DNA from 3 places in the Streptomyces sp. NPDC058653 genome. Region 2 is predicted to be linked to each of the others. Evidence: riboswitches for the same ligand, from Rfam matches in the RefSeq annotation. Region 2 holds a riboswitch; each other region holds the start of a gene.
The links. Region 2 has a riboswitch for cyclic di-AMP ahead of ACFWU9_RS14235 (LysM peptidoglycan-binding domain-containing M23 family metallopeptidase). Riboswitches for the same ligand answer to the same signal wherever they lie in the genome.

Region 1: linked by a shared signal. The riboswitch ahead of ACFWU9_RS26505 (C40 family peptidase) and the one ahead of ACFWU9_RS14235 (LysM peptidoglycan-binding domain-containing M23 family metallopeptidase) in region 2 are both predicted to bind cyclic di-AMP.
Region 3: linked by a shared signal. The riboswitch ahead of ACFWU9_RS25410 (M23 family metallopeptidase) and the one ahead of ACFWU9_RS14235 (LysM peptidoglycan-binding domain-containing M23 family metallopeptidase) in region 2 are both predicted to bind cyclic di-AMP.

The regions. Positions count from the first base shown of each region.
Region 1 is NZ_JBHXRM010000036.1:45,982-53,161, forward strand. Features, by position in the region: gene ACFWU9_RS26495 (ATP-dependent Clp protease proteolytic subunit) at 1-79, shown strand, start outside; gene ACFWU9_RS26500 (hypothetical protein) at 87-395, shown strand; cyclic di-AMP (ydaO/yuaA leader) riboswitch at 787-958, shown strand; gene ACFWU9_RS26505 (C40 family peptidase) at 962-1,432, shown strand; gene ACFWU9_RS26510 (ATP-binding protein) at 1,469-1,900, opposite strand; gene ACFWU9_RS26515 (8-amino-7-oxononanoate synthase) at 2,159-3,337, opposite strand; gene bioB (biotin synthase BioB) at 3,508-4,668, shown strand; gene ACFWU9_RS26525 (adenosylmethionine--8-amino-7-oxononanoate transaminase) at 4,661-5,977, shown strand; gene bioD (dethiobiotin synthase) at 5,979-6,740, shown strand; gene ACFWU9_RS26535 (class I SAM-dependent methyltransferase) at 6,825-7,180, shown strand, end outside.
Region 2 is NZ_JBHXRM010000013.1:118,049-125,966, reverse strand. Features, by position in the region: gene ACFWU9_RS14240 (SGNH/GDSL hydrolase family protein) at 1-372, opposite strand, end outside; gene ACFWU9_RS14235 (LysM peptidoglycan-binding domain-containing M23 family metallopeptidase) at 545-1,492, opposite strand; cyclic di-AMP (ydaO/yuaA leader) riboswitch at 1,497-1,661, opposite strand; gene ACFWU9_RS14230 (tyrosine-protein phosphatase) at 2,063-2,863, shown strand; gene ACFWU9_RS14225 (DUF6126 family protein) at 2,894-3,019, opposite strand; gene ACFWU9_RS14220 (helix-turn-helix domain-containing protein) at 3,161-3,799, opposite strand; gene ACFWU9_RS14215 (aspartate aminotransferase family protein) at 3,901-5,349, opposite strand; gene dxs (1-deoxy-D-xylulose-5-phosphate synthase) at 5,363-7,261, opposite strand; gene hpnH (adenosyl-hopene transferase HpnH) at 7,388-7,918, opposite strand, start outside.
Region 3 is NZ_JBHXRM010000033.1:69,693-77,610, reverse strand. Features, by position in the region: gene ACFWU9_RS25435 (thymidine kinase) at 1-200, opposite strand, end outside; gene ACFWU9_RS25430 (alkaline phosphatase family protein) at 316-1,515, opposite strand; gene ACFWU9_RS25425 (DUF5998 family protein) at 1,515-2,111, opposite strand; gene ACFWU9_RS25420 (GNAT family N-acetyltransferase) at 2,162-5,134, opposite strand; gene ACFWU9_RS25415 (HPr family phosphocarrier protein) at 5,270-5,551, shown strand; gene ACFWU9_RS25410 (M23 family metallopeptidase) at 5,661-6,464, opposite strand; cyclic di-AMP (ydaO/yuaA leader) riboswitch at 6,477-6,644, opposite strand; gene ACFWU9_RS25405 (M16 family metallopeptidase) at 6,888-7,918, opposite strand, start outside.

The sequences.
Region 1 (7,180 bases), on a different contig from region 2:
GGGCGCCAAGGAGTACGGCCTGGTGGACCAGGTCGCCCAGGACCGCAGGTCGTCCCTCGGCTTCAACACCCCCGGATGAGACGCCGATGCTGCCGCCGGAGATGGAGCCGCTGCCCGCGCTGACCCGCGCCGAGGGGGACCTCGTCGACAGTTATCTCCGGGTCGTCGACCTGGTCGGCCGGATCAACCCCTCGCGCGCCGACGACACGTACGGCGCGCTGCGCGCGGCGCAGGCGCTGGTGACCAGGGCCGCCGAACTGCGCGACGCGCTGACGGTGATGCACGCGAGGGGAGAGACGGAGCTCCACACGCCGACCCTGGACCGCACACTCCGGCTGCTCGACGGGGAGCGCAGAGCCGCGCGGGTCACCATGCCGCCCGGCCCGGTGACTTGATACGGATCCGTGCCCCACGGACCCCGGCGCGGGGCCCACGAGCCTCGCCGCGCCACGGACTTCGGCCGCCGCCGCGCCCGTACGGACGCACCCGAGGAGCATCCGGGCGCTCGTTCGGCGTATCGACCCGCCCATGGCGATCGGACCGACGAGTTGCGGCCACCGATCGGCCGTCCGGTGGTAAGGCGTCGCTGCGTCGCAGGTACAGCGCGTGCGCGGTCATATGAGTTGTTCTGAAAATAGCCCCTATCAACCCATATAGCCCATAAGTGACGAGAGTCACACCTGCCCGTTTCAGCACGGAAATGAGCTGACGGCGCGTCAAGATCCGTGGGACGACAAGCCCCCGCCACCTCGGCGGGGCGGTCCGGGTGGACGCCGAGTCCTGCCGCCGCTCCGGATGCCTGGTCGACACGAGTGGATCGGCAGGAGTGGAGGACCCGAGCAGTTCGGGGCGGTCCGAGCATGGACCGCTCCTCGGGGTGAAGCCGCGTCAGCGGCCGGGCATCTTCGCCTGTCCGAACCCGACAGGTCATCCTTCACAGGCGGCTGACGAAGGGTTGCGCATGTCCGCGCAGACACAGGTCCCGTCACTGCTCTCCCGGGCCGGCACCGCGTCGGTCCTCCTCGCCGCCGTCGGCGGCACGATGCTGGCGCCCGGCGCCGTCCCGGAGGCCCACGCCCAGCCGGCCGCCGCGAGGGCGCTGGATGTGGCCGCGTCCAAGAAGGGCGCCCCGTACAAGTTCGGGGGCACAGGTCCGCACCGGTTCGACTGCTCGGGGCTGACGGCGTTCTCGTACAAGAAGGCCGGCAAGGCGCTCCCGCGTACCGCGCAGCAGCAGTACAACCGCACACGCCATATCCCGGCGTCCGAGCGCAGAGAGGGGGACCTGGTGTTCTTCCACTACGGAAGCAGCGTCTACCACGTCGGGATCTACGCCGGCCGCGGCAAGATCTGGCATTCGCCCAAGAGCGGTCAGGTGGTGCGGCTGGAGCGCATCTGGTCCCGCGGCGTCTGGTACGGCCGGGTCCGCTGACACCGGGCGTCACCGCGCCGACCGTGCCCGGCCCGCTCAGCCCTGGGCCCGTACCGTCCAGGGCAGGGTGATCCAGACCGTCTTGCCGCCGTCCGCGGTGGGGGTGACGGCGAGCCGCCCGCCGTGCTCGGCGGTCAGCGCCCGGATGATGACCATGCCGCGGCCGTTGTCCTGCTGGACGGCGGCCGGGAGCCGCTGCGGCCAGCGCGGGTGGCTGTCCGTGACTCCGACGCGCAGTTCCTCGTCGCGCCGCAATGTGACGTCGACCGTGAAGGTCGGCGAGGTGCCGAGGGTGTGCTGCACGGCGTTGGTGGCGAGCTCCGAGATGATCAGGCGAACCGTTTCGGCTGTGCCGGCGCCGTCCGGCAGTCCCCATTCGGTGAGCACACGAGCGACGTATCTGCGTGCCTCGGACACCGAGGCCGGATCGCTCGGCAGGGTGACGGATGCTTCCTGATGGTCTGCCATGGCGACGCTGTCCCTTTCCCACCGGGACGACGACCGACCTATGGCTGTTGCCCGCGGGTACGTCCCCGGATTGCGCTGCGCGCCACACTGCCATCAACGGCACCCGGTGCACGCGCGATCCGCCGGGATACGCCCCCGTCTGTCGCTCTAAGCGGTGAACCCTGCTACGCGAGACCGTATTTACACGGGCTCAAGTTCCGGGCCCCGGCGACCGACAGGCGACGAGGATACGCCCGGCACGGCGAGAGCCGCGCCAACTCATTCCGTGGGCGTCACGGCTCCGGCGGGAGCGGCCCCGATGATCGTCGCCAGCGCGCCCGCCACCTGGGCGTCCGTCAGATCGGCGCGGGCCGTGAGCCTGATCCGGGAGATCCCGTCCGGTACCGACGGCGGCCGGAAGCAGCCCACCAGCAGCCCCGCCGCCCGGCAGTCGGCGGCCCACCGCACGGCCGCGTCAGGGGAGGGCGCCCGGACGGAGACGACGGCCGCGTCCGGGCGTACGGCGGTGAGCCCCGCCCCGGTCAGCCCCCGGTGCAGCGCGCCGGCCACCGCGCGCGCCCGGAGGGCCAGCGACGGGTCCTCGCGCAGCAGCCGCAGGCTCGCCAGCGCGGCTCCCGCGGCGGCCGGGGCGAGTCCGGTGTCGAAGATGAACGACCGCGCCGTGTTGACGAGTTGGGCGACGACCCGGGCCGGGCCGAGGACAGCGCCGCCCTGACTGCCCAGCGACTTGGAGAGGGTGAGGGTGACGACCGTCCCCGGGTCCCCGGCCAGACCCGCCGCGTGCACGGCGCCACGCCCGCCGTCGCCGAGCACACCGAGACCGTGCGCGTCGTCGACGAGGAGGGCCGCGCCCCTCGTACGGCACACCTCGGCCAGCCGGGCGAGCGGCGCCGCGTCACCGTCCACCGAGAACACCGAGTCGCTGACGGCCAGCGCCCGGGAACCCTCGTACGTCTCCAGCGTCTTGGCCACCGCCTCCGGGTCCGCGTGCGGTACGACCACGGTCTCGGCGCGCGAGAGCCGGCAACCGTCCACGATGGACGCGTGGTTGGCGGCGTCGGAGACGACGAGCGAGCCGCGCGCGGTCAGCGCGGTGAGGGCGGCGAGGTTGGCGGCGTACCCGGACGACAGGACGAGGGCGGCCTCGAAACCGCAGAACGCGGCCAGCTCGCGCTCCAGTTCGGCGTGGAGTGCGGTGGTCCCGGTGACCAGCCGCGAGCCGGTGGCACCCGCGCCCCAGCGGCGCGCGGCGTCGGCCGCCGCGCCCGTCGTCACGGGATGGCGGGTGAGCCCCAGGTAGTCGTTGCTGGCGAGGTCCAGCAGCGGGGAGTCGGCGGGGCGGGGGCGCAGCGCACGGACCAGACCGGACCGCTCACGCAGCCGCGCCTCGTCGTCGATCCAGCCGAACGGGTCCGGCGGGGTCGACGGGGACGGCATGCCCGGCACGGGCGGTTCGGCTGGCACGGCTGAGGTCCTTTTGTAGGCAGCCCACAGACCCTAACCGTGGATCGCTCCGCCCCGGGTGTGGTCATACACACACCTGAATGCACCTGTCTTGTGGGATTCATCCTTGGCCCGGGGGCCCGCCGTAGGCCAGGATCGGCGCCATGGACCTGCTGAACACACTGGTGGAGAAGGGCCTTCGGCGAGAGCTGCCGTCGCGCGAAGAAGCGCTCGCCGTGCTGGCGACCTCCGACGACGAACTGCTCGAAGTGGTGGCCGCGGCCGGGAAGGTGCGCCGCCAGTGGTTCGGGCGGCGGGTCAAGCTCAACTATCTCGTCAACCTCAAGTCCGGGCTCTGTCCCGAGGACTGCTCGTACTGCTCGCAGCGGCTCGGGTCCAAGGCCGAGATCCTCAAGTACACCTGGCTGAAGCCCGACGAGGCGTCCAGGGCCGCGGCGGCCGGAGTGGCCGGCGGTGCCAAGCGGGTCTGTCTGGTGGCCAGCGGCCGGGGGCCGACGGACCGGGACGTCGACCGTGTCTCGCAGACCATCGGCGCCATCAAGGAGCAGAACGCGGACGTCGAGGTCTGCGCCTGTCTCGGTCTGCTCTCCGAGGGCCAGGCCGAGCGTCTGAAGGCGGCGGGCGCCGACGCGTACAACCACAACCTCAACACCTCCGAAGCCACGTACGGCGACATCACCACCACCCACACCTACGCGGACCGGGTGGAGACGGTGCGGCACGCGCAGGGCGCGGGTCTGTCGGCCTGTTCCGGGCTGATCGCGGGCATGGGCGAGAGCGACGCCGACCTGGTGGACGTGGTCTTCGGACTGCGCGAGCTGGACCCGGACTCGGTGCCGGTCAACTTCCTCATCCCGGTGGAGGGCACCCCGCTGGCCAAGGAGTGGAACCTGACCCCGCAGCGGGCGCTGCGCATCCTCGCGATGGTGCGGTTCGTCTGCCCCGATGTGGAGGTCAGGCTCGCGGGCGGGCGTGAGGTGCATCTGCGCACGATGCAGCCGCTCGCGCTGCACCTGGTCAACTCGATCTTCCTGGGCGACTACCTCACCACGGAGGGCCAGGAGGGCAAGGCGGACCTGGACATGATCGCGGACGCCGGTTTCGAGGTCGAGGGCACGGACACGACGACGCTGCCCGAACACCGGAGCGGCGGGTGCGCGAGCGCCTGCGGCCCGGCGGCGGACGACGCCACGGCGGACGACGCGGCATCCGTCGGGGCCCCGGCCGGCGCCGGGCCCGCCCGTACCGACCTGGTGACCGTACGGCGGCGCGGCGCCGGTACCGATCTGGCGCCCAATGCCTGACACGCCGCTTCCGCGCGTACCGGCTCCGGGCGAGCTCCTGGCGCTGGACCGGGCGCATGTCTGGCATCCGTACGGTCCGATGCCCGGCCGCACGGACCCGCTGGTCGTGGAGTCCGCGTCGGGCGTACGGCTCCGGCTCGCCGAACCGGCTTACGGGCAGCGCGAGTTGGTCGACGGCATGTCCTCCTGGTGGTCCGCGATCCACGGCTACAACCACCCGGTCCTCAACGAGGCGGCGCACGACCAGCTCGCCCGGATGAGCCATGTCATGTTCGGCGGGCTCACCCATGAGCCCGCCGTCCGGCTGGCGGCCCGGCTGGTGGAGATCACCCCCGAACCGCTCCGGCATGTCTTCCTCGCCGACTCGGGATCGGTGTCGGTCGAGGTGGCCGTCAAGATGTGCCTCCAGTACTGGCGTTCGCTGGGCCGCCCGGCCAAACAGCGGCTGCTGACCTGGCGCGGCGGCTACCACGGCGACACCTGGCAGCCGATGTCGGTGTGCGACCCCAAGGGCGGTATGCACGGGCTCTGGTCGGGGGTGCTGCCGCGCCAGATCTTCGCCGACGCGCCGCCCGCCGATTCCGAGGAGTACGACGAGACGTACGCGGACCGGCTGCGCGCCCTCGTCGCGCGCCATGCCGACGAGCTGGCCGCCGTGATCGTGGAGCCGGTGGTGCAGGGCGCGGGCGGTATGCGCTTCCACTCCCCCGCCTACGTGCGGGTGCTGCGCGAGGCCTGTGACGAGAACGGCGTGCTGCTGATCCTCGACGAGATCGCGACGGGCTTCGGCCGTACCGGCGCGCTGTTCGCGGCGGAGCACGCGGGCGTCAGTCCCGATGTGATGTGTGTGGGCAAGGCGCTGACCGGCGGATATCTCACGATGGCGGCGACGTTGTGCACCTCTGCGGTGGCCGACGGCATCTCGCGGGGCGAGGTGCCGGTCCTCGCGCACGGGCCCACCTTCATGGGCAATCCGCTCGCCTCCGCCGTGGCGTCCGCCTCGATCGACCTGCTGCTCGGCCAGGACTGGCAGGGCGAGGTCAAGCGGATCGGGGCGGGACTGCGGGACGGCCTCGCCGAGGCGGCGTCACTGCCCGGGGTGCGGGACGTGCGCGTCCTCGGCGCGATCGGCGTCGTACAGCTGGACCACGAGGTGGACATGGCGGCGGCCACCCGGGCGGCGGTACGCGAGGGTGTGTGGCTGCGGCCGTTCCGGGACCTCGTGTACACGATGCCGCCGTACGTGACGGACGACGACGACATCGCCCGGATCTGCCGCGCGGTGGCGGCGGCGGCGCGGGAGGCCTGAGATGCCCGTACTGATCGTCTCGGGGACCGGGACGGAGATCGGCAAGACCGTCGTCACGGCGGCCCTCGCCGCGGTGGCCCTGGCCGGGGGCCGTACCGTCGCGGTGCTGAAGCCCGCGCAGACCGGTGTCGCCCCCGGAGAGCCGGGCGACGTCGACGAGGTGGTCCGGCTGGCGGGCGCCCTCACCACGGTCGAACTGGCCCGTTTTCCCGAGCCGTTGGCGCCCGCGACCGCCGCCCGGCGCGCGGGCGCGCCGCCCGTACGGCCCGAGGAGATCGCGGAGACGGCCGAGAAGCTGGCGACCGAACACGACCTGGTGCTGGTCGAGGGCGCGGGCGGTCTGCTCGTACGGTTCGACGACGAGGGCGGCACGCTCGCCGACGCCGCCCGGCTGCTCGGAGCCCCGGTGCTGGTAGTGGCGCCCGCCGGGCTCGGCACGCTGAACATGACCGCGCTGACGGCCGAGGCGCTGGACAGGCGCGGGCTCACGGCGGCGGGTGTGGTGATCGGCAGCTGGCCCGCCGTGCCGGATCTGGCCGCACGCTGCAATCTGGCCGATCTGCCGGGCGTCACCGGTGCCCCGCTGGTGGGGGTGGTGCCGCACGGCGCCGGCGCGCTGGCCGCGCCCCGGTTCCGGGCGACCGCCGGCGACTGGCTGGCTCCGGAACTCGGCGGCGGCTGGGACGCCGCGCGGTTCGCGGCGGCCGTATCCCAACCGGACGCCTCGGCCCGCCGGGCCGCCGGGCACGCGGGGATACGGTAACGAGTTACGTCCCGCGAGCTGCCGGGCGGAGCCGTACGGGGAAGAATCATGGTCACGCCCTGTACGCCGGAGGAGATCCGCCCCATGCACCTACGCAATCGCAAGGCTCCCAAGGACTCCGTGCACCACCCGCTCTTCGCGCGTTTCTACGCGCGGATGAGCGTCGCCGCCGACAGCAAGGGCGGTATCTCCGCGCACCGCGCGGAGCTGCTGAGCGGTCTGTCGGGACGGGTCGTGGAGGTCGGCGCGGGCAACGGGCTGAACTTCACGCACTATCCGGCGGCGGTCTCCGAGGTCGTGGCGATCGAACCGGAGCGGAGCCTGCGGCGGCTGGCGGTGGGCGCGGCGATGCGGGCCGAGGTCTCGGTGGACGTGCGGCCGGGCACGGCGGAGGCGCTGCCCGTCGAGGACCAGGGGTTCGACGCGGCCGTCACCTCACT
Region 2 (7,918 bases):
GACGGTGCCGACCGCGCTCGTGAGGTCGGCCAGCGCCCGTTCGAAACGTTCGGCGACGTCGTCGGGGTCGGAGCCGGGCCGGATGATGTCGTTCCCGCCGGCACAGAACGTCACCAGATCCGGGGCGAGTTCCTTGGCCCGCGGGATCTGCTCGGCGACGATCTGGTCGAGCAGTCGTCCTCGTACGGCGAGATTGGCGTACCGGAACGATCCTTCCGGCGTCCGGTCGGCGAGCAGTACCGCGAGACGGTCCGCCCAGCCGACGTAGATTCCGCCCGGTCCGGGATCGCCGACGCCCTCGGTGAAACTGTCACCGATGGCCGCGTAAGACCCGAAGGCACCTCTGGTTTCCGTTCTCGAATCGTCAGCCACAGCAGAACATCATTCACCCGGGGATCCGACCTACGCGACCGTAAGAAGACGCCGGCTTCGGTGAGAAACGCCATCGGTCAAAATTCGTTCAACCGGGGAATATACGAAAGGCCGTTCGGCCGGTACCCGAAGGTGCCGGCCGAACGGCCGATTACGTGCGTGACCGAAGTGGTCAGAGGGAAACGCCGTGTTCGCGCAGGTACGCCACCGGGTCGACGTCGGAGCCGTAGCTCGGACCGGTGCGGATCTCGAAGTGCAGGTGCGGTCCCGTGGAATTGCCGGTGGAACCGGAGAGGCCGATCTGGTCGCCACCGGAGACCCGCTGGCCCGCCGAGACGGAGAGCGAGGAGAGGTGGCCGTACTGCGAGTACTGGCCGTCGTCGTGCTGGATGACGACCTCGTTGCCGTACGAACCGGCCCAGCCGGCCGAGACGACGGTGCCGGGGCCGACCGCCTTGACGGTGGTACCCGAGGCGGCCGCGAAGTCCACGCCCGTGTGGTAGCCGCTGGCCCAGCTGCCGCCGGCGGCGCGGTACGGGGTCGTGACGGTCGCGCCGTCGACGGGCGCGGTGTAGCCGGAGTCGGCGCTCTGCGCGGCCGGCTCGTTCGCGGTGGTGTCGGCCTTCGGGGCGGGCTCGGCCGGAGCGGGCTTCGCGGGCGCGGCCTTCTTCGGGGCTGCCTTCTTCGGAGCGGCCTCGGCCTTGTCCTCGGCGGACGCCTTGGCCTTGGCCTTGGCGCCGATGGTGAGCTTCAGACCCGGGTGGATCAGCGACGGGTTGTCACCGACGGCCTCCCGGTTGTCCGCGTAGAGCTTCTGCCAGCCGCCTCTGACCTTCTGCTTCTCGGCGATCTTGGCGAGGTAGTCCCCCGCGGTGACGGAGTACGTCCGCACGGTTCTGGCGGTCGCGGCCTTCTGGGCGGTCTGCGCGGTGGCCGTGCTGTGCGCCGCGGCGACGGCGCGCCCGGAGGCCGCCGACGGTGCGGAGGACTGCTCCGCGGCGTGGGCGCCCGTGGCACCGATGAGCGGAATTGCGATGGCGGCGCCACCCGTTCCCGCGGCGACGAATCCACGGGTGATCGGGTTGGTCCTCGGACGACGGTGCTTACCCTTTCCGGGCATGGCGAATTCCTCTCCGGCGCCTACGAGGTGAGCTGTCGGGTTCGGGCTGGAGATGCCCGGCCGCGCCGTGACGCGGCTTCACCCCAAGCCGTCCGGATCTCCGGACCGGCGTTCTACCTGGGTCCCCCGCTCCTGCCACACGTTGATGAGTGCTGGGTGGATGCGGATTCCGAACGGCGGCAGGATTCGGCGATCCGCTCGGATTGCGGTGACGGTAAGCCGCGTGGGGCGACCGGTACAAGCCGGTGAATCCTCTCCGTCAATCCACCCTTGAATATCGGCTCCGTGAGCGGTCACCCTGCGTGGATTACGGATCTTCGAATTCCGTGCGACGCCCCCAATTCCCTTCCCGCGCCCGGCCACACACCGTCACGGATATGATCCTGCTCACCAGCCGAAGCCGATCTGCACCCATCTCACCTGCGACCGGGGCACCTTATGAGCAATCACCCAATCCGGACAGAAGCCCTATTCGCCAGGCGCTTTCAGAGGGAACCGATGTCGTAAAGTCGGAGCGCGTCGGCGACGAGCGCCGACCGCAGACGCGGAGGAGCGCACGTGACGCACGAGGTGCCGGAGCAGGTCCCGCCGGGCGAGCCCGATCTCGCCGGAGTACGCAACTTCCGGGACGTGGGCGGTCTGCCGACCGTCGACGGACGGACCGTACGGTACGGACGCCTCTTCCGCAGCGGCCACCTCGCGCACGCCACCGCCGAGGACTCGGCGTTCCTGACCTCGCTGGGACTGCACACCGTCTTCGACTTCCGCAACGCGGCCGACCAGAAGCTCGACGGTCTGGACGTCGAGCTGGTCGGCGTACGCAATGTGAACATCCCGCTCACCGACCCGGCCGACGGCACAGAGTTCTGGAAGATGGTCCGCGACGGCGATCTCGACCAGCTGCGGTCGATCCTCGCCGACGGCAAGGGCGTGGCCCGGATGTCCGCTTCGTACCGTTCGATCATTCTGGACCGCACCGCCGAGCACCGGCGCGTGCTGCACTCCCTGGCCGAGGAGAGCCTGCCCGCGCTGATGCACTGCGCGGCGGGCAAGGACAGGGCCGGTCTCTCCATCGCGGTGTCGCTGCTCGCGGTGGGTGTGGAGCGGGAGGCGATCGAGGCGGACTATCTGAAGTCGAACGATCCGCACCGCAGGTATCAGGTACGGCGCAGCGACCCGTCGCCGGGCGGGACCTCGCCCGAGGTGCTGGAGCTGCTGGCCCCGCTCTTCGACGCGCGCGCCGTCTATCTCGAAACGGCGTTCACGACGATGGAGGAGACGTGGGGCAGCGTCGACCGCTATCTCACGGACGGTCTGGGGCTGACGGACGAGACGCGCGAGCGGCTGCGGACGCGCCTCGTCGAGGACTGAGGCCTCTCCGGAGCGGCGGGCCCCGCGGACCTACCGGTTGGCGGCGCCCGCCTCGAAGAGCAGATAGAGGAAGCCGGCCAGGACATGGCCGGCGACGAGGTAGACGAAGAGCCGGATGGCGAGACCGCGGGGGAAGCTCCGTTCCTCGTCCATCACGGACTTGGCGGGCTCCTCGGGCGACGGCTCCTGAACGGCGTCCACTGGGCTGTCGGACACGGTGATGGCCTCTCTGGTCGGGTCGGATCCGGTCGGGTCGGGGCCCGCTGTCACGGCTGACGGCGGGTCAGTGGCGCCGGTTCAGCGGCGGTGCGCCCCACCGGGCAGGCACAGCTCACCGACAGGGCTGGTCAGCAGGGTGTGCACGAACAGCAGCTCGACACCGGCGGGGCCGGCCGCCGCGAGGCGGTGCGGGGTGGTCGAGTCGAAGTGGGCGCTGTCGCCCGGGTCGAGGACATGGACCGCGTCCCCGAGGGCGAGCCGCAGCCGCCCCTCCAGGACATGGATCCACTCCTCCCCCGGATGGACGCGGACGAGGTCGCCCTGCGCGCCGTACGGGACCGTCACCCGCAGCGGCTGCATCGCCCGGCCGGAGGAGCTGCCCGCCTGGCGGTAGATCCAGCCGTCGGCCTCGACGGGCTCGGCCCGCGCGGCGCGGATGACCGGGTCGCGCTCGGGCGGCTCCTCACCGAGGAGCTCGGAGACCGTCGTACCGTAGACGCGCGCCAGTCCGAGCAGCATCGGCAGCGAGGGCTGGCGCCGTCCGGTCTCCAGTCGGGAGAGATGGGCCGGGGAGAGCGCGGCCCGTCCGGCGGCGGCCTCCAGGGTGAGGCCCCGGCCGCGACGCAGCTCGCGCAGCCGGGGCGCGACGTCCGGCAGGGTCTCGTCCGTGGCGTCGGTCCGGTCGGTCGCCTGTTCATGAGCGGCGGGGTTGTTCATGCCCCCATTCCGCCAGCAATTCTCCTCTGAGGCAAATTTATTACCTCAGAGGCAAACCCGCCTACGGCCACCGACACCGGCGTCGGCACCGACACCCGTCCTCACCGGTTGGCGAGCGCCTGCTTCACCAGCGTCCGGCCGAAGTCCCACATCAGTCCGCCACCCGCGTGCGCGTCGTCCATCACGGCCGTGAAGGCCGTCACGAAGCGGTCGACCTCCCGCTCCCCGATGGTCAGCGGCGGAATCAGCTTGATCACCTCCAGATGGTCCCCGGAGACCTGGGTGAGGATGCGGTGCTTCTGGAGCAGCGGCACCACGACCATCTGCGCGAAGAGACCCTTGCGGGCGGTCTGGAGCATCGTCCAGCGGCTGCGCAGCCCGATCGACGACGGCCGGCCGAACTCGATCCCGATCATCAGTCCCCGGCCGCGCACCTCGCTCAGCAGCTCGTACCGGTCGACCAGCGCGGCCAGCCGTGTCCGCAGCAGATCACCGGTCGTCCTGGCGTTGGCGACGATCTTCTCGTCCTCGATCACCGACAGAACGGCCAGCCCCGCGGCCATCGCCTGCGCGTTGGATCCGAAGCTGGCCGAGTGGACCAGCACCCGGTCCATCGAGGAGTAGACCTTCTTGAAGATCCAGTCCTTGCCGAGGGTCGCGCCGACCGGTACGTAACCGCCGGAGAGGGCCTTCGCGACACAGACCAGGTCCGGCTCGACGCCTTCCTCGTGCTGGTACGCGTAGAAGTCGCCGGTCCTGCCGAGCCCGGTCTGCACCTCGTCCACGATGAGCAGCGCCTTGTGCCGGTGCAGCAGCTCCTGCGCGGCCCGCAGGAAGCCGGGCGGGGTCGCGTACACGCCCTTGCCCTGGATCGGTTCGACGACGAAGCCCGCGACGTCGCCGCGCCTCAGCTCCCGCTCCAGCGCGTCGAGATCGCCCCCCTCGATCGCCGTGTCGGGGAGCAGCGGCGCGAAGCCGTCCCGGAAGCCGTCCTCGCCGTTGACCGACAGCGAGCCGATGGTCAGCCCGTGGAAGGCGTGCGCGCAGTAGAGAATCCTGGGCCTGCCCGTGGCGTACCGGGCGAACTTGAGTGCCGTCTCGACCGCCTCCGTACCGCTGTTGCCGAAGAAGACCCGGTCCAGATGCGGGCTGTGGGCGAGCAGTCTCTCGGCGAGGAGGCCAGGCAGCGGCTGGCAGTCGAAGCGGGTGAGGTCGGCGAGCGAGGCGTCGAGGACGTCGTGGAGGGCCTTGCGTACGACGGGGTGGTGCCGGCCGATGCCCATTACACCGAAGCCGGCGAGCATGTCCAGGTAGTCGTTGCCCTCGGCGTCCCAGAAGTAGGCGCCCTCGGCGCGCTCGTAGACCTTGTCGAAGCCGATGGTCCGCAGCATGCGCGGGAGTTGGTGGTTCAGATGGGCGCTGTGCAACTCGTAGCGCTCACCGCCGCGTTCGGCCAGCAGCTTCGCCAGGTCGAACTCCTTGCCCGGCACTCCGGCCGCCTCCTCCTCCCGCGACCCGGCCGCCTCCTCGTGCCCTGTCGACCCGGTCATCGCGTGTGCTCCGTCATGGCGTCTTCTCCTCGCGCTTCTCCTGGCGCGCCAGTGCGGCGCTGATCTGTCCCGCGATCTCGACGGGGGTGAGCCCGATGTCGGCGAGCACCTCACCGCGTTTGGCGTGCGCGAGGAACTGTTCCGGGATGCCGAACGTCCGCAGCGGTACGTCCACGTCGGCGTCGCGCAGCGCCTGTCCCACGGCCCAACCGACGCCGCCGCTGCGGCTGTTGTCCTCCACGACGGCCACGATCCGGTGCCGCTCGGCGAGCGGCGCCAGCTCCGCGTCCACGGGCTTGACCCACCGGGGGTCGACCACGGTGCAGCCGATGCCGCGCGCGGCCAGCAGTTCGGCGGTTCCGAGGCAGACCCCGGCGAGCGCCCCGACCGAGACCAGCAGCACGTCGGCCTCGCCGGCCTCCGGCGCGCGCAGGACGTCGAGCCCGCCCGTACGGCCGACGGCGGGGATCGTCTCGCCCACCGACTCCTTGGGGAAGCGCACGACGGTCGGCGCGTCGTCGACGTCCACGGCCTCCCGCAGCAGCGACCTGAGCTGGTCCGCGTCGCGCGGCGCGGCGATCCGCAGACCCGGTACGCACTGGAGCAGGGACATGTCCCACATGCCGTTGTGGGAGGGGCCGTCGACGCCGGTGACACCGGCCCGGTCGAGTACGAACGTGACTCCGCACCGGTGCAGCGCGACGTCCATGAGCAGTTGGTCGAAGGCGCGGTTGAGGAAGGTGGCGTAGACGGCGACGACGGGGTGCAGTCCGCCGGTGGCGAGCCCGGCGGCGGAGACCGCCGCGTGCTGCTCGGCGATGCCGACGTCCCACACGCGCTCGGGGAAGCGCGCGGCGAATCCCGTCAGCCCCACGGGGTGCAGCATGGCGGCCGTGACGGCGACGACGTCGGGGCGCTCCTCGCCGATGGCGACGATCTCGTCACCGAAGACCGAGGTCCAGGAGGGCTTGCCGGGAGGCGCCAGCGGTTCGCAGGTCAGCGGGTCCATCACGCCGACGGTGTGGAAGTGGTCGGCCTCGTCGTCCAGGGCGGGCTGGTAGCCGCGGCCCTTCTCGGTCAGACAGTGCACCAGTACGGGTCCGGAGAAGCGGCTCGCGCGCCGCAGCGCCGTCTCGACGGCCCCGACGTCGTGTCCGTCGATCGGTCCCACGTACTTGAGCCCGAGGTCCTCGAACATGCCCTGCGGGGCGACGGCGTCCTTGAAGCCCTTCTTCGCGCCGTGCAGCGACCCGTACAGCGGCCGGCCGACCACGGGGGTCCCCCGCAGGACCTCCTTGCCCCACGCGAGCACCTGCTCGTAGCCGTCGGTGGTGCGCAGGATGGCGAGGTGCCTGGCCAGGCCGCCGATGGTGGGACCGTACGACCGCTCGTTGTCGTTGACCACGATGATCAGCGGCCGGTCCCTCGCCGCGGCGATGTTGTTCAGGGCCTCCCAGGCCATTCCGCCGGTGAGCGCGCCGTCCCCGATGACCGCCACGACGTGGTCGGCGCCGCCGCGCACCTGGCGGGCCTTGGCGAGCCCGTCGGCCCAGCCGAGCACGGTGGAGGCGTGGGAGTTCTCGATGACGTCGTGGTCGGACTCCTCGCGCGAGGGATAGCCGGAGAGGCCACCCTTGGTCCGCAGCTTGGAGAAGTCCTGCCTGCCGGTGAGCAGTTTGTGGACATAGCTCTGGTGTCCGGTGTCCCACAGGATGCGGTCGGCCGGTGAGTCGAAGACGCGGTGCAGGGCGACGGTCAGCTCCACCACCCCGAGGTTGGGGCCCAGATGGCCCCCGGTCCTGGCGACCGCGGGGATCAGGAACTCCCTGATGTCCCCGGCCAGTTCGTCGAGTTCGGTCCTGCTCAGCGCCTTCAGGTCGCGCGGCCCCCGGATGTTCTCCAGCATCGACATGTTCGGCCCCCTCTGGATCCTCTCGTGGATCCGTCAGCTCTCTGCACTCCGGTCAGGGCGCCGGAGGGACAGCGGCGGGGTGCGCCGCTGTCCCTCCGGTGCCCGTGACGTCACGGGCCGCCGGTCTCAGCTGCTCCCGGCGACCGTCTCCCGTACGGCACGCAGCGACTCCTTGAGGGAGCCCATGGTGGCGAGTACGGCCGTCGGCTCGTAGCCGCAGTGCGCCATGCAGTTGGCGCAGCGCGGGTCCTTGCCCCGGCCGTACTTGTCCCAGTCGGTCTCCTCGATCAGTTCCCGGTACGTCGGGACGTATCCGTCGCTCATCAGATAGCAGGGGCGCTGCCAGCCGAAGAGCGAGTAGTTGGGGATCGCCCAGGCCGTGCACGGGAAGTCGGCCTTGCCCTCCAGGAAGTCCAGGAAGAGCGGTGAGTGGTTCAGGCGCCAGCGTCCCCTGTTGCCGCCGGCGAACGCCTTCTTGAACAGCTCCCGCGTCTGCTCGACGCCCAGGAAGTGCTCCTGGTCGGGTGCCTTCTCGTAGGCGTAGGCGGGCGAGATCATCATCTCGTCGACCTTCAGGTCGTCGTTGAGGTAGTTGAGGACCTCGATGATGGTCTGCGGGGTGTCGGTGTTGAAGAAGGTGGAGTTGGTGGTGACCCG
Region 3 (7,918 bases), on a different contig from region 2:
TAGAAGTCGAAGCCCTCGGCAGCCTCGACGGCGTCGGTCACCAGGCCCAGCCGTGAGGAGAGTTTGCCCTCGCCCGCGCGGTCGTCGCGGGTGAAGATCATGCCGAGGAGGCCCCGGGCCGAGCGGTTGTGCTCGATCTGAAGAGCCAGCGTGCTCTTTCCGCAGTCCATCGTTCCGGAGAAGAACACCAGCTCGGGCATGAGGAAGTGACGGCCTTTCGAAGACGTGCGGTGCGCTCGGCGCGTGCCGGTGCCGGGCGGGGTGCGCCGGGGCGGCGGTTGCGGGCGGGCAGGGCGGTTGCGGTGGGGCGGGCGGCTAAGAGCGTACTTCGAGCAGGGGTACCAACTGCTCGACGGGGGTCATCGAGCCGTGCATCCCGACCATCGCGGACTCGCGCGGTTCCTGGACGGACGCGGTGATCACCACGTCGTCGTGGGCGGCGGCCACGACATCGCCGATCCTCCCGCGCACCCGGTCCTCGACCGTCCCGGGCGGGCCGAACCAGCCCTCCGCCACCGCCTCGTCGCGGCTCGCGACCCAGAACCGCTCCCCCAGCACCTCGCGCCAGACGGTGAGGACGTCGGCCTCCGCGCCAGGGACGGCGTACACATGGCGGGCGCGCCCCTCGCCGCCGAGCAGCGCGACGCCGGCGCGCAGCTCCCAGTCCTCGTCGAAGTCGACACGGGACTGCTCGTCGAAGGGGATGTCGATCATGCCGTGGTCGGCGGTGATGTACAGGGCGGCCCGCGGGGGCAGCTGCTCCGCGAGGCGCTGGGCGAGCCGGTCCACGTACATCACCTGGCCGCGCCAGGCGTCGGAGTCCATGCCGAACTTGTGGCCCTTGCCGTCGACCTCGCTGTAGTACGTGTAGACCAGCGACCGGTCCCCCGCGCCGAGTTGGGCGGCGGCGAGGTCCATCCGCTCCTCGCCGGAGAGACGTCCGTGGAAGGTGCCGCCGCTGAGGGCGATCTCGGTGAGCGGGGTGCGTTCGAAGGTCGGGGACGACACCTGCGCGGTGTGCACGCCGGCGGCGTCGGCGAGCTGGAAGAGCGTGGGGTAGGGCTGCCAGATGTGCGGATCGGTCCAGGGGCGCCAGCGCAGCTGGTTCATCAGGCGGCCGGTGGCCGGGTCGCGCACGGTGTATCCGGGCAGGCCGTGGGCGCCCGGGGGCAGGCCCGTACCGACGGAGGCGAGGGACGTCGCCGTGGTGGCGGGGAATCCGACGGTGATCGGCCGGCCGGTGCCGCCGCGTGAGCTGCCCAGCAGCGAGGTCAGATACGGCGCCTCGTCCGGGTGGTCCTTGATCTGCTGCCAGCCGAGTCCGTCGATCAGGAAGACGCAGTTGCGGTCGGCGGGGGTGAGTTCGGGGATGACGGCGCCCGGTACGGAGACGCCCTGGCCCGTCAGAAGGGTGGGCAGCAGATCGGCGAGCGAGCCGCCGCCGTACTCGGGGACGGGCGCGGTGGCCAGGGCCAGCGGCTCCGGGTCCTGCCAGGCGGGCGGCGGGGCGGCCATCAACGGCCGGTCGACGGGGTGGCCGCGGTGGCTTCGGAGAGCGACTGGGCGAAGACGAGCGTCTGCCGTACGGTGTCGGGTCCGTCACCGGCCTCGCTGACGCGCAGGCTCAGGTCGTCGGCGGTGGAGTTGCCGGTGTAGCCGTGGTCGGCCTCGCAGTTGGGGTCGCCGCAGGCGGCGGGCTCCAGGTCGATCCGGGCGACGGCGCCCCAGCCGATGGTCAGGACGACCTCACGGGGCAGGGTGCCGGGGGTGTACGACTCGGGGTTGGCGACGACGCGGCTGACCACCACGGACGAGATCCGGTCCAGCTTGACCGACTCGGTCGACGTGGTGGCGTACGGCGTCGGCGAACTGGTGTCGGCGGCCTGCTCGTCGGTGTGGCTGACGATGAAGCGGTGCGCGGTGAGGACGAGGACGGTGACATGCCGGCGGACCTCGTTGGAGTCGAAGGTCGTCTCCTGGTGCACCAGATACGAGGCGATCGGCTCGCCTCCGACAGCGGCCTCCACCGCTTCGGCCACGAGAGCCGGGTAGTAGCCACTGCGCTCGATCGCCGTGCGCAGCCCCTGGGTCGTCGTACCGGTCTTCGCCATGGCCCCATCCTACGGGGGCGGGATGCGTGGCCAGGACCGTGCGGACCTGCTCAGTAGCTGGGCAGGCGGCGCGGGCCGAGGTCGTCGCGGGACGGGGGCGGGGCGAGGCGGACGCACGCGCCGAGGACGGAGAGGCCGTGCGAGGCGACCACCACCGGTTCGAGGGCGACCGAGACGATCTCCGGGTGGTCGTCGACGAGCATGGAGACCCGCAGGAGCAGCTCTTCGAGGGCGGCGGTGTCGACGGGCGCGGAGCCGCGCCAGCCGAAGAGGAGCGGCGCCGTGCGGACGGACCGGATCAGCTCGGCGGCCTCGCGGTCGGTGACGGGCACGAGCCGGTGCGCCAGATCGCCCAGCAGTTCCGAGGCCACACCGGCCAGCCCGAACGAGAGCACGGCGCCGGCGGCCGGGTCGATGACCGCGCGTACGACGGTGTCGACGCCGCGCGGTGCCATCGACTGGACGACGGGACGCAGCTCGGCGGGCTCGCCGAGCAGTTCGGTCAGTTCGCGGTAGGCCGCCCGCAGCCGTGCCTCGTCGGCGAGGTCGAGCCGTACGCCGCCGAGGTCGGCCCTGTGGCGCAGATGGGGCGCCGTGGTCTTGAGCGCGACGGGATAGCCGAGTCCGGCGGCGGCCCGGGCGGCGTCGTCCGGGCCCGGGGCGGGCAGGGTGGGCCGCACCGCGATCCCGTACCGGCCGAGCAGCTCCCGGCTCTCGTCGTCGCCGAGAGTGGTCCCGTGCGGGTCGGTGGGGGCGCCGCCGAGCACCCGGTCGATGAGCGCGGCGGCGGCGCTCTCGTCGATGTCGTCGTACTCGGGCACCTTGCCCGGTTCGGCGGTCTGCCGTCGCCACCGCCCGTAGGTGAAGGCCTGGCTGAGCGCGCGTGCGGCGCGTTCGGCGGCCGGGTAGGCGGGGATCCGGCCCGGAGCGGTGTCCTGACTCCCGTCGTCCTCCCGCGCGGAGTCGTCGTCGGGGGTCGTCGGGCGGGGCTGGGTGACGGTGCCGGGCACCGGAACGGGCCGCGCTTCGGGCCGTCCGACGGCGTCGTCGGACTCGGCCTCGGACTCGTCGGCGGATTCTTCGTCGGCGGATTCGGGCTCGGATTCGGGCTCGGACGGGGGCGGCGTGGGGTGCGGGCCCGGCATCGGGCCCGGGCGTGGTGCCGTCGTGCCGGCCGCCGAGAGGGCCTTCGCCAGGCCGCCGATCTCCACATGCACCACCGCCACCGGCTTCGCGGGCGAGGACGAGGCGGCCTCACGCAGCGCCGCCGCCAGCACCTCGCCGTCGCCCGACTCCATCGCGCCGCTCTCCCCGACCCAGGGGATCGCCGTGACGACGACCGCGTCGCAGCCGGGGTCCGCGAGCGCCGTGGCCAGCGCCGTACGGAAGTCCTCCGGACGGGCCGCCGTCGTGAGGTCGAGCGGGGGCAGCGGGCGCAGGCCCTCCGTCAGGCAGGCGTCGTACGTGAGGAGCCCCAGCGACTCGGAGTTGCCGAGGATCGCCACGTGCGGTCCCGCCGGGAGGGGCTGGGAGGCGAGCAGCAGGCCCGCGTCGACCAACTCCGTGACGGTGTCCACACGGATCACCCCCGCCTGGCTGAGCAGCGCGGACACGGTCGCGTCCGGGATCGTGCCGACCGGCACGGCGTGCCCCGGCGGGGCGCTGCCGCTGTGCCGCGCGCCCTTCGCGACGACGACCGGCTTCACCGCCCCCGTACGCCGGGCGAGCCGTGTGAACTTCCGTGGGTTGCCGATGGATTCGAGGTACATCAGGACGACGTCGGTGTCCGGGTCGTCGTGCCAGTACTGGAGGAAGTCGTTGCCGGAGACGTCCGCGCGGTTGCCCGCCGAGATGAAGGTGGACAGGCCCGCGCCGCGCCGGACCAGGCCCGCGAGCAGCGCGATGCCGATCGCGCCCGACTGTGTGAAGAGTCCGATACGGCCCCGGTCGGGCGGCTCGGGCGCGAGGGAGGCGTTCAGCCGTACGGGCGGGGAGGTGTTGATGACCCCGAACGCGTTGGGCCCGATGACCCGCATGCCGTAGGAACGGGCCTGCCGTACCAGTTCGCGCTGCCGCTCCAGGCCGATGGGCCCGCTCTCGGCGTAACCGGCGGACAGGACGACCAGGCCCTGGACGCCGTGTTCGCCGCAGTCGGCGACGACCTCGGGCACCCGCTCGGCGGGGACGGCGACGACCGCGAGGTCGACGGGCTCCCCGATCTCGGCGAGGGAGCGCACGGCCGGGACGCCGTCCATCTCGCCGAGCGCCGGGGGCAGGGACAGGTTCACCGCGTACGTACGCCCGGTGAAGCTCCCGTCGAGGAGATTGCGCAGTACGGCCCGTCCGACCCCGCCCGCCGCGCGACCGGCGCCGATAACCGCCACCGACGAGGGGCCGAGGAGCCGTTGCACGGAGCGTGCCTCGGCCCGCTGCTCCCGGCCGCGCTGGACGGCGAGGGACTCGGCGGTGGGTTCGAGGTCGAGGACGAGACGGACCGCGCCGTCCTCGAAGCTGCGCCTCTGGGTGAACCCGGCGTCCCGGAACACCTTGATCATCTTGCTGTTGGCGGGCAGCACCTCCGCCGCGAACCGCCGGATTCCGCGCTCGCGCGCCACCGCGGCGATGTGTTCGAGCAGCGCGGACGCGATCCCGCGCCCCTGGTGCGCGTCCTGGACGAGGAAGGCGACCTCCGCCTCGTCGGCCGGGGCCGAGGCCGGCCTGCCGCCGCTGTCGATGCGGTCGTAGCGGACGGTGGCGACGAACTCGCCGCCGACGGTCACCGCGAGGCCCACCCGGTCCACGTAGTCGTGGTGGGTGAACCGGTAGACGTCCTTGTCCGAGAGGCGGGGGTAGGGCGCGAAGAAGCGGTAGTACTTCGACTCGTCGGAGACCTGTTCGTAGAAGTTGACCAGGCGCTCGGCGTCGTCGGTGGTGATGGGCCGGACGCGGGCGGTGCCCCCGTCGCGCAGCACCACGTCTGCTTCCCAGTGAGCGGGGTACGCGTGCTGCGACGGCGGCGTCATGGGGAGAGCCTACGGCGCGCGCGTCGGTAGCGGCGGTTACCGGGGCGGGGCAGGCTATGGGGTGCCGCACCGGTCCGTTCCGGGACACATGAGACACTGGTCTAGACAACAACTGTGAACTTGAAGGGCAACACCATGGCTGAGCGCCGCGTCAATGTCGGCTGGGCCGAGGGCCTGCACGCCCGTCCCGCCTCCATCTTCGTCCGTGCCGCCACGGCTTCCGGCGTTCCGGTGACCATCGCCAAGGCCGACGGCAGCCCGGTCAACGCGGCGTCGATGCTCGCCGTGCTGGGGCTGGGCGCGCAGGGCGGCGACGAGATCGTCCTGTTCTCCGACGCGGACGGCGCCGAGGCCGCGCTCGACCGGCTGGCGAAGCTGGTCGCCGAGGGGCTCGACGAGCTTCCCGAGACCGTCTGATTCGCGGGCGGACGACGCGGCACGCGGACACGACGAGGGCCCCGGCGGAACGGAACGCCGGGGCCCTCGTCGTGCGCCGGCCGATCCGCGAGGATCCGCCGGAGGGGGCCTAGAGCCGTACTCCGTGCGCACGCAGGTAGGCGACCGGATCGATGTCGGAGCCGTACTCCGCGCTCGTCCGCGCCTCGAAGTGCAGGTGCGGGCCGGTGGAGTTGCCGGTCGAGCCGGAGAGGCCGATCCGGTCGCCCGGGGCGACGCTCTGGCCGATGGAGACACCGATCGACGAGAGGTGTCCGTACTGGGTGTAGGTGCCGTCCTTCATACGGAGGACGATGTTGTTCCCGTACGCGCCGCCCCAGCCCGCCTCGACGACGGTGCCGGCGCCGACGGCCAGGACCGAAGTGCCGGAGGCGGCGCGGAAGTCGACGCCGGAATGGCTGCCGGACGACCAGAGCCCGCCGCCTGCCCGGTAGCCGGTGGTGACGGAGGAGCCGGCGACCGGGAGCCCGTAGGAGCCCAGGCGCTCGCGCTCCGCCTCGCGTGCGGCGCGCTCCTCGGCCCGGCGCAGCTCCTTGGCGCGGGCCTCGGCCTTGCGCTTCGCCTCGGCCTTGGCGCGGGCGGCGGCAGCGGCCTCCTTCTTCTCCCGGGCGGCCTTCTCGGCCGCGGCCAGCTGCGCGTCGGCCTGGGCGTCGATCTGCGCGGCGAGGGAGTCGTCGATGACGAGGGCGCGGGCCGGGGCCGCCGGGGCGGCCTCCTGGGCGATGGTCGACTCCGCGTCGGCGGCGAGCGCCGGGGAGGCGAGGGTGCCGATGACACCGGCCGCGGTGAGGGTGGCGGCTCCCGCGAAGTTCGCGCGGCGGCGCGTCGTCCGGTTCGGGGCACGGTGCTTCCCGGTGGCACGGGTGAACGCCATGAAGTGGCTGGTCCTTTCCTTCCTTCTCGCCTACCGGGTTAGCTGACGGGTTCGGAGCAGGAAGGTCTCCTACGGGCTCCTCCGCGGATCGCGCGAAGGCCCCCGATTCACCCCAGGGACATCGATTGGGTCCCCGGCTCCCCAGGCTCGCGCCTGACGGGGACTCGGCGATGGCTGTCCGGTGCCGCGGATGCGGCGGGCTCTGACGAACAGCCGGACCGACGCTAGGCGTTCATCTTTCAATCACCAAACGGACAGGTGCTTTTGTAACGCACGCCACAGGGCATACGGGCAACCGACCGATGAATACGGACATAGCGGGGAACCCCGGTGACAGGTTCGTCACCGGGGTTCCCTTTGTCCTGTGCCGGACACGCCTCGGGGCGCCGCACCGAGCCGCCGCTCACACCTCGGCCGCGCGCCTCAGCCGGCGACGACCGTCACCTCGCCGATGGCCAGGGCCTCGACCGGCTCCCGGATCACCGAGGCGTCGCCGACGAGCACCGTGACCAGCCGGTCGCCGGGGAACGCGCTGACGACGGCGGCCGTCGCCTCGACCGTGCCGGTCTCGGCCAGGCGTGCGTACAGCCGCGCCTGGAAGTCGTCCGGCAGGTGCTGCTCGACCTGGTCGGCGAGCGTGTCGGCGACGGACGCGGCCGTCTCGTACTTCAGCGGCGCGACCCCGACCAGATTCTGCACGGCCGTCTCCCGCTCGGCGTCCGTCAGGCCCTCGGCCGCGAGCGTGCGCAGCACCTTCCAGAGGTCGTCCAGCGCCGGTCCGGTCGACTCGGTGTCGACGGAGCCGCTGATGGCGAGCATGGAGGCGCCCGTGCCGTCCGGGTCCGAGCGCAGCACCTGCGCGAAGGCACGCACGCCGTACGTGTAGCCCTTCTCCTCGCGCAGGACCCGGTCGAGCCGGGAGGTGAGCGTGCCGCCAAGGCAGTACGTGCCGAGCACCTGCGCCGGCCAGACGCGGTCGTGCCGGTCGGGGCCGACGCGGCCGATCAGCAGCTGGGTCTGGACGGCCCCGGGCCGGTCCACGATCACCACACGGCCGGTGTCGTCGGCGGTCACCGGCGGTACGGGGCGCGGCTCGGAGGTGTCGCCCGTCCAGTCGCCGAGGGTCTCGGCGAGCAGGGCGTCCACGTCGACACCGGTGAGATCGCCGACGATCACCGCGGTGGCGGTGGCGGGGCGGACATGCGCCTCGTAGAAGGCACGGACGCCCTTGGCGTCGATGCGCCCGACGGTCTCCTCCGTGCCCTGACGCGGTCGCGACATGCGCGAGGACGCCGGGAACAGCTCCTTGGAGAGCTGCTTCGCCGCGCGACGGGCCGGGTTGGCCTGCTCGTGCGGGATCTCGTCGAGACGGTTCGTGACGAGTCGGCCGACCTCGCTCTCCGAGAACAGCGGGGCGCGCAGGGCGTCGGCGAGCAGACCGAGCGCCTTGGGCA